Regions from separate parts of the Salinimonas sediminis genome, predicted to be linked through region 1. Evidence: predicted binding sites of a transcription regulator. Region 1 holds the regulator's gene; the other holds the start of a gene.
The links. The regulator sigma-54, encoded in region 1, starts transcription at its own class of promoters, with help from an activator protein. The targets are predictions, from matches to a motif close to GTTGGCACGNNNNTNGNNT.
Positions count from the first base shown of each region.

Region 2: a site for sigma-54 is predicted at 1,287-1,305, ahead of D0Y50_RS11700 (exopolysaccharide biosynthesis protein). Genes of this name have one in related genera too.

Region 1 covers NZ_CP031769.1:716,486-720,200, reverse strand. The annotation lists gene kdsC (3-deoxy-manno-octulosonate-8-phosphatase KdsC) at 1-202, shown strand, start outside; gene lptC (LPS export ABC transporter periplasmic protein LptC) at 199-762, shown strand; gene lptA (lipopolysaccharide transport periplasmic protein LptA) at 731-1,315, shown strand; gene lptB (LPS export ABC transporter ATP-binding protein) at 1,318-2,043, shown strand; gene D0Y50_RS03235 (RNA polymerase factor sigma-54) at 2,121-3,599, shown strand; gene hpf (ribosome hibernation promoting factor) at 3,631-3,715, shown strand, end outside.
Region 2 covers NZ_CP031769.1:2,618,253-2,621,967, forward strand. The annotation lists gene D0Y50_RS11695 (putative bifunctional diguanylate cyclase/phosphodiesterase) at 1-662, shown strand, start outside; gene D0Y50_RS11700 (exopolysaccharide biosynthesis protein) at 625-1,230, opposite strand; gene D0Y50_RS11705 (sigma-54-dependent transcriptional regulator) at 1,443-2,777, shown strand; gene D0Y50_RS11710 (hypothetical protein) at 2,795-3,022, shown strand; gene D0Y50_RS11715 (sensor histidine kinase) at 3,027-3,715, shown strand, end outside.

The DNA.
Region 1 (3,715 bases):
AATTGGCGATGATGTTCCAGATTTAGGTATGTATCAGTTTGCTGACACCAAAGTGGCAGTGAAAGACGCTCACCCTCAGGTTACGGCTGCCGCAAACTGGGTGTTGACCAAGCCTGGCGGCTTTGGCGCGGTGCGTGAGCTGTGCGATATTATTCTCCAGGCCCATGATAAGCTGGACGGTATTCACGGAGCCAGCATATGAACCGGCTGGGTATCAGTATAGCCGCGCTGTTTGTACTGGTATTGCTGGTATATATGCCAGTATGGTTAACCGAGCCAACGGCCACTCAGTCAGGCAACAGCAATGATGCACTAAAACCGGCTTACACGGCTAAAAACCTGACGACCACTTTGTACAATGAAGAAGGGGCCCTGAACCATCAGGTCTTTGCCAAAACCATGGAACATTATGATCAGCTGGGTTTTGTGCAATTTGAAGAACCTAAATATACCGTATATGTGGATGCCGACCAGAGCCCCTGGCAGGTCACCTCGAATGAGGGTACGCTGTATAACAACAATTTAATTGAATTAGAATCGCAGGTCAGGGTACGTAGCTTTACCGAAGATGCGTTTGTAAAAACCATCGAAACTGACTTTATTAAAATTAATCTGGACGACAAAACACTCTTTTCAGATCAGCCAGTGGTTATCCGCGGAGCAACGTTTGTCGTAAACAGTAATGGCATAAAAGGCGACCTTAGCTCGCAAGAGTATGAGTTGATTGATCATGTACAAACCACTTTTTCCCCTGGCCTCTAGCCTGTTAGCCCTGTTATGTTTTGTTGCTCCGGTAACAGCTGGCAGTGGTGATTTTCAAAAACCGATTACGGTAGACGCTCGCACCCAGTCGATGGATGGTAAAAATAAAGTTACCCGGTTCAAGGATAATGTGACGATAACGCAAGGCACGTTGACGATAGAAGCCGATGAAGTTGAGGTGAGCGCTAAAGATGGCGAAGGGCGCGAAGTCATGATTGCCAGGGGTAACCCAGCGAAGTATTCACAAACCATGGATGATGGCAGTAAAGTTACCGCCCAGGCCAGCGAATTGCGTTATGAAGTGAACAAGCGCACTATCTCTATGCGGGGCGATGCCAGAATTAGCCAGAATAGTAGTATGGTACGTGGTGACAGTATTACTTACGACATGGTAAAAGAACAGTTACTGGCAACCAGTAGTGATAATAATGACGATAGCCGGGTCACCACTGTTTTTCGGCCTCAGTCTATTAAAAAATTGAATGACAACAAGGACGACGCAACGGCCAAGGATAGTGCTGATGAGCAAAAGAACGGCGAAGGTGACAACTAAGTATGGCAACATTGTCTGCCGCAAATCTTGCGAAATCGTATAAGTCCAGACAGGTAGTACGTGATGTCAGCCTGTCAGTCTCTACTGGCCAGATTGTGGGTTTATTAGGGCCCAATGGGGCTGGTAAAACCACTACCTTTTACATGATAGTGGGGTTAGTTGCGCTGGATAAGGGTAAAATCTTAATTGATGATAACGAGCTTACCCACCAGCCAATGCACGAACGGGCGCGCCAGGGAATCGGCTATCTGCCGCAGGAAGCATCGATATTTCGTAAATTAACAGTACACGAAAATATCATGGCTATTTTGCAGACCCGCAGCGGGCTTTCCGCTACCAAAAGAGAAGAAGAAGCTGACGCGCTACTTGATGAATTCAATATCAATCATATACGTAATAGTACCGGTATGAGTTTGTCAGGCGGAGAACGCCGCCGGGTAGAGATTGCCCGGGCATTAGCGGCTAATCCGCAGTTTATTTTGTTGGATGAGCCATTTGCCGGTGTTGACCCAATATCGGTAAATGATATAAAGAAAATCATCCAGCATCTGCGCGACAGAGGCATAGGGATCCTCATTACAGACCATAACGTACGGGAAACCCTGGATGTATGTGAAGAAGCCTACATCGTAAGTCACGGAGAGCTCATCGCCCAAGGTAGTGCGGAGCAAGTATTAAGCAACCAGAAAGTACGTGATGTATACCTAGGTGAGCAATTCAAGCTATAGTAAGGTATGAGTGACATTGTCATACCTGTGGTTCACCGCTTAAGTACACGCGTACCCGAGTTTAAAATAAGACGTAGATGAAACCATCTTTACAACTAAAATTTAGTCAACAGTTAACCATGACCCCGCAGTTGCAGCAGGCTATTAAGCTATTGCAGCTGTCGACTCTTGATCTTCAGCAGGAAATTCAGGAAGCCCTGGATTCAAACCCCTTGTTAGAGGTAGATGAAAGCAGTGATAACGATATTACCGAAAAAAATAATATCGATAATGACAACGACAATGTAGAAGCCACTGCCAGCACCAGCGACAACATGGACTCGGGCGAAGCGATGGAGAAAAATGATTTACCCGACGAGTTGCCTATCGACAGTACCTGGGATGAGTATTATTCAGCGTCCTCAGCCCCTGCCCCCGGCCCGGGCAGTGACGAAGATCAAATTTTTCAGGGCGAAACCACCGAGAATATTCAGGACCATCTGCTCTGGCAAATGCGTTTAACGCACTTTTCGGATACCGACCGCGCCATCGCGATGGCGATTATTGACTCGATCGACGAGTCAGGCTATTTAACCGTATCGGTAGAAGATATTCTGCAAAGTGTGAATAGCGAAGACGCCGAAGAAGTTATCGAAGAAGATGAAGTTGAATGTGTGTTGAAACGTATTCAATTATTCGACCCACTTGGTTCGGGATCGCGCAGCCCGCAAGAGTGTTTGCTGGTTCAGCTACGCCAGTTCGCTATCGACACGCCTTGGCTGGAAGAAGCCAAAATGCTGTTACAGGATTATTCAGACTTATTGGGCAGCAAAGATTATCGTACCTTAATGCGCAAAACGAAGCTGAAAGAAGATGAACTGCGTGAAGCAATGCGGTTGTTGCAGACGCTAAACCCTCGTCCAGGTAGTGCATTAATTACAAAAGAACCCGAATACGTGATTCCGGACGTATCAGTTACTAAGCGCAATGGACGATGGGCAGTTGAGCTCAACCCTGACAGTTTGCCAAAGCTTAGCGTAAACCAGCAATATGCTGCGATGAGCCGCCGCGCCAGAAACAGTAGCGACTCACAATTTATTCGCTCGCACATGCAAGAAGCAAAATGGTTTATTAAAAGCCTTGAGTCACGAAATGATACGCTGCTTAAGGTAGCCAACTGCATAGTGCAGCAACAAATGGGCTTTTTTGAACATGGCCCGGAAATGATGAAACCAATGGTTTTAAACGATGTCGCAGAAATGGTAGATATGCATGAGTCGACAATTTCCCGGGTAACTACCCAGAAATATATGCATACACCGCGCGGTATTTTTGAATTGAAATATTTCTTTTCAAGCCACGTGGCGACAGAATCTGGTGGTGAGTGCTCCTCTACCGCCATACGTGCACTAATTAAGAAGCTGGTGGCTGCCGAGAAACCTAGCAAACCACTTAGCGATAGCAAAATTGCTCAGTTGTTGGCCGAGCAAGGTATAAAAGTTGCCCGGCGAACAATAGCAAAATATCGGGAATCGTTATCGATCCCACCGTCGAACCAACGCAAAAGCCTGATTTAGTAGGGCTTGCTCACAATAAGGAAGACGAACTATGCAAATCAATCTTACTGGTCATCATATTGAGATCACTGACTCTTTGCGTACTTATGTCGATACAAAATTCAGCAAATTAGAGC
Region 2 (3,715 bases), 1.9 Mb from region 1:
CGCCAGGCTATTTTATTAATCTGGTGGAGCAAAGCGGTATCGTTCACGCCTTTACCCGCTATACCATCGACAGCGCGGTTAAACAGATCAAAAAATGGGACAGTGAAGGTACGCCTCTTTCTGTGGCGGTAAACCTGTCGGCGTATAATCTCATGGATACCGCTTTTATTCCGTTTGTTGAAAAAGCCTTGTTTAGCAGTGGTATTGATCCCGCCCGGCTTGAATTTGAGCTAACCGAAAGTGCTACTATGGTTGATATTGCCGTAAGTAAACGGATGATCAGTGCATTTAATTTATTAGGTATTAAAACGTCGATAGATGATTTTGGCACCGGCATGAGTTCATTTGCCTATCTGCGCGAATTAGATGTACACACGATCAAACTGGATCGCGCGTTTATTACAGACGTAGTGCACAATGCTAAAGATGAGAAGATTGTGACGGCGATGATTGCGTTATGTCACAGTTTGGGAATCGAAGTGGTGGCTGAAGGTATAGAACAACAAGACCAGGCTGCCCTGCTGAAAAAGCTTAACTGTGATATTGGCCAGGGCTTTTTCTTTGGCAAGCCAGCACCCGCGGAAAATATCGATGCATTACTGGCAACCCAACAAGATATATCAGCTAACTTAACAGCGACACGAGCTGCTGAGCGCCCATAAAGAAACCCAATCCGGCTAACGATAAACCCAACAACGCGACTGCGCCATCATCGGTGGCCATACCGATCGCCATAATAAATACCGCAACAGCTGGAATCAGTCCCAAAAAGGGCACTAACTCTAACGGCACCATCATAAGCCCGCACAACGCACAGCTTATTGCGATTAAACTGCGAAAAACAATGCGCCGCATAAAAAACCAGCGCGGCATTAAAAGCCGGTCAACCCGGGTTACCGCAGGCTTGATTCTATCAATTCCACTGTTTAAAGAATCGCGCTCAATGCCTATCCCTTTGATAGCCGAAGGTAGCCAAGGGTGAGATTTTGCCAGTAAAACTTGCAATGAAATGAGAAAAATAGTGATACCCGTTACGGTAGGAATACCGGGGATAGCGCCTATTGGGGTAGAACAGATAAACGCAGGCACGGCTAGCATCGGACCAAATCCGCGCTTTTCCATCATCGCAAGCAGTTCCCCAAAGGTGATTTTATCTTCCTCACCGGTACTTTGCATACGTCCTAGCAATTCGTGCAGGCTCATAGAGCGCACTGCCGCCAAATCTAACATCCTGGGTTTCCTGTTGTCCGCATTGAGACAAAACGTTAAGGCTGATACAGTACTTTTAGCGAATAACGTGCCAGTTATCTTAATAGAGGATAAAATTTATTCCTATTTCAGCACGTTAGCAGTAGACTGCAAATTACAAATTATGATCCGAAATGTCCTTTTGTCAGTAAACCGTTTATTGGCAATATAACCAAAATTATAGGGAACAATCCGTGTTAACTGTTTTACTTGTTGACGACGATCCGGAATTCACTGATGTCGCCTGTACTATCATTGAGTTTCTGGGCCACGAGGTGTTAACCGCAGCCAACCTTGATGAAGCCCGCGACTGGCTAACCAAAGAAAGCTTTGATCACATTCTGCTGGATTTCATGCTTCCCGACGGCAGTGGCGTACACCTATTTGAAGAACTTGATGCGCTTCCAAAACGCCCCCGGGTGACGCTGATTACCGGTCATCCTTCTGTACGCGGTATTATTAAAGGGTTATGCGGCCCAAACATTGATTACCTCGTAAAGCCAATACAGCGCGAAGAAATTGAAGCGGTATTGAGCGGTAAAAAAGAAAAGAAAAGTGAAACCGGCACCGCCACTATTAAGAAGTATTTTGGCCATTTGATCGGCGAATCGCCGTCAATGAAAGAGCTATATAAGCTTATTGAACGGGTTAGCCGTACCAGCGCAAACGTAATGCTGTTAGGCGAAAGTGGTGTAGGTAAAGAAGTGGTGGCTGAAGCTATCCATGCAGCTTCTGATGTCGAAGGCCCCTATATTGCCACTAACTGCGGTGCATTCTCCAAAGAGCTGATTGGCAGTGAGTTATTTGGGCATGAGAAAGGCGCTTTTACCGGTGCAGTGGGACGTAAAGCCGGCGTATTCGAGCAAGCAGAAAACGGTACCTTGTTTTTAGACGAGATAACCGAAATGCCTATCGATATGCAGCCTAACCTGCTTCGCGTACTGGAAAATAAGGTTGTTATACGCGTTGGTGGCACCAAAACAATACCCGTAAATTGTCGGGTCGTGTCGGCTACCAACCGGCAGATGGAAGAAATTGCCGAGAGCAAGGTGCTGCGTGAAGATATTTATTTCCGACTGGCGGTATTTCCTATCACTATCCCACCACTGCGTGAGCGTAAGGAAGATATTCCTTTGCTGGCAACCTCGTTTATTGCGGAACTAAACAAAGAAAATAATACCAGCTTTGCATGGAAAGACGCCCAGTTGGATACGCTCAAAGCCTACGACTGGCCGGGTAATGTGCGCGAATTGCGTCACTTTGTACATCGCGCGGCCATCATGAGCGATCCGGATAAACAGGATATCGAATTACCCAAAACGATTGAATCACCGTTTGCTAAAAAGCAATCGACTACCCCGGCGCTGCAAGCTGGCCGTACTATTGAAGATGTCGAAAAAGAGCTGATTTATGCCACACTTGAAAAAGTGAACGGTAATAAGACCCTGGCCGCTGAAATGCTAGGGATCAGTACGAAAACCCTGTACAACCGCTTGCACGCCTACGGCGACTTAAGCAAAGACGACTAGAGTAAACGAGGTTAGTCATGAATGAAAAAGATTATGCCACTCTGGCCAGACACGTTCACGACGCCCGTAAACCGCTAAACCGCATTTCGATGCAAGCGGAACTGGTCAAGATGGCCCTGGACGGCGATGTTCCGCCCGAACGGGCCAAACAGGCTCTGGATAAAATAATTATTAGCACCAAGGATTGCAGTGAAGCCCTCACCGAAATGATGGAAGCTTTAGGCGATTCGCAGTCGGAATCTTAAGTACATGTTAAACAGGCTGATACAATCTATCTACAGCTGGATATTCCTAGTTGGCGTTATTGTTCTTATTATCACCGCTAATTCGTTTTATGTAGTAAGTACATTGGATAAGCTGGCTGCATTAGAAGCCCGCCTGTTCACTACAAACCGGGTTATCAGTGCAGTTAATACACTGCACATGGCGGTATTGCGTGCAGAATCAGGGCAACGGGGTTTTCTGCTTACCCAGGATGAAGCCTACCTGGAAGATTACACCATTACCCTAACCCGCCTTGAGGGTTTGCTGGAAGAAGTAAAAATTAGTTCGCAGGTCTCAGATTTACCTCAACAGGATGAGAAAATCAGCCAGTTAATTAGCCTTAGTCAGGCGAAAATTGATGAGATGATCAGTACTGTGCAAACGGCCAAAGCGGGTAATTTTGAGCAGGCACAACGCATTATAAGTTCAGATCGCGGCTTGTTGCTTTACGACCGGTTTGAACGGCTATTTAAAGATATTGATGCTTCAGAGCGGCTGGTGCAGGGAGAGCATCTGGCGAATTTGATGAAGCTTCGTCGTGACTCGGTTAATACGCTGATTATTTCTGGCGTCACCACCGCGCTATTGATTGTGGCAATATTTATGTTGCTTAAGCTAAATATGCGCGAAAACCTTCGTCATCAGCGCACGCTGGAAAATGTGAACGAGGAGTT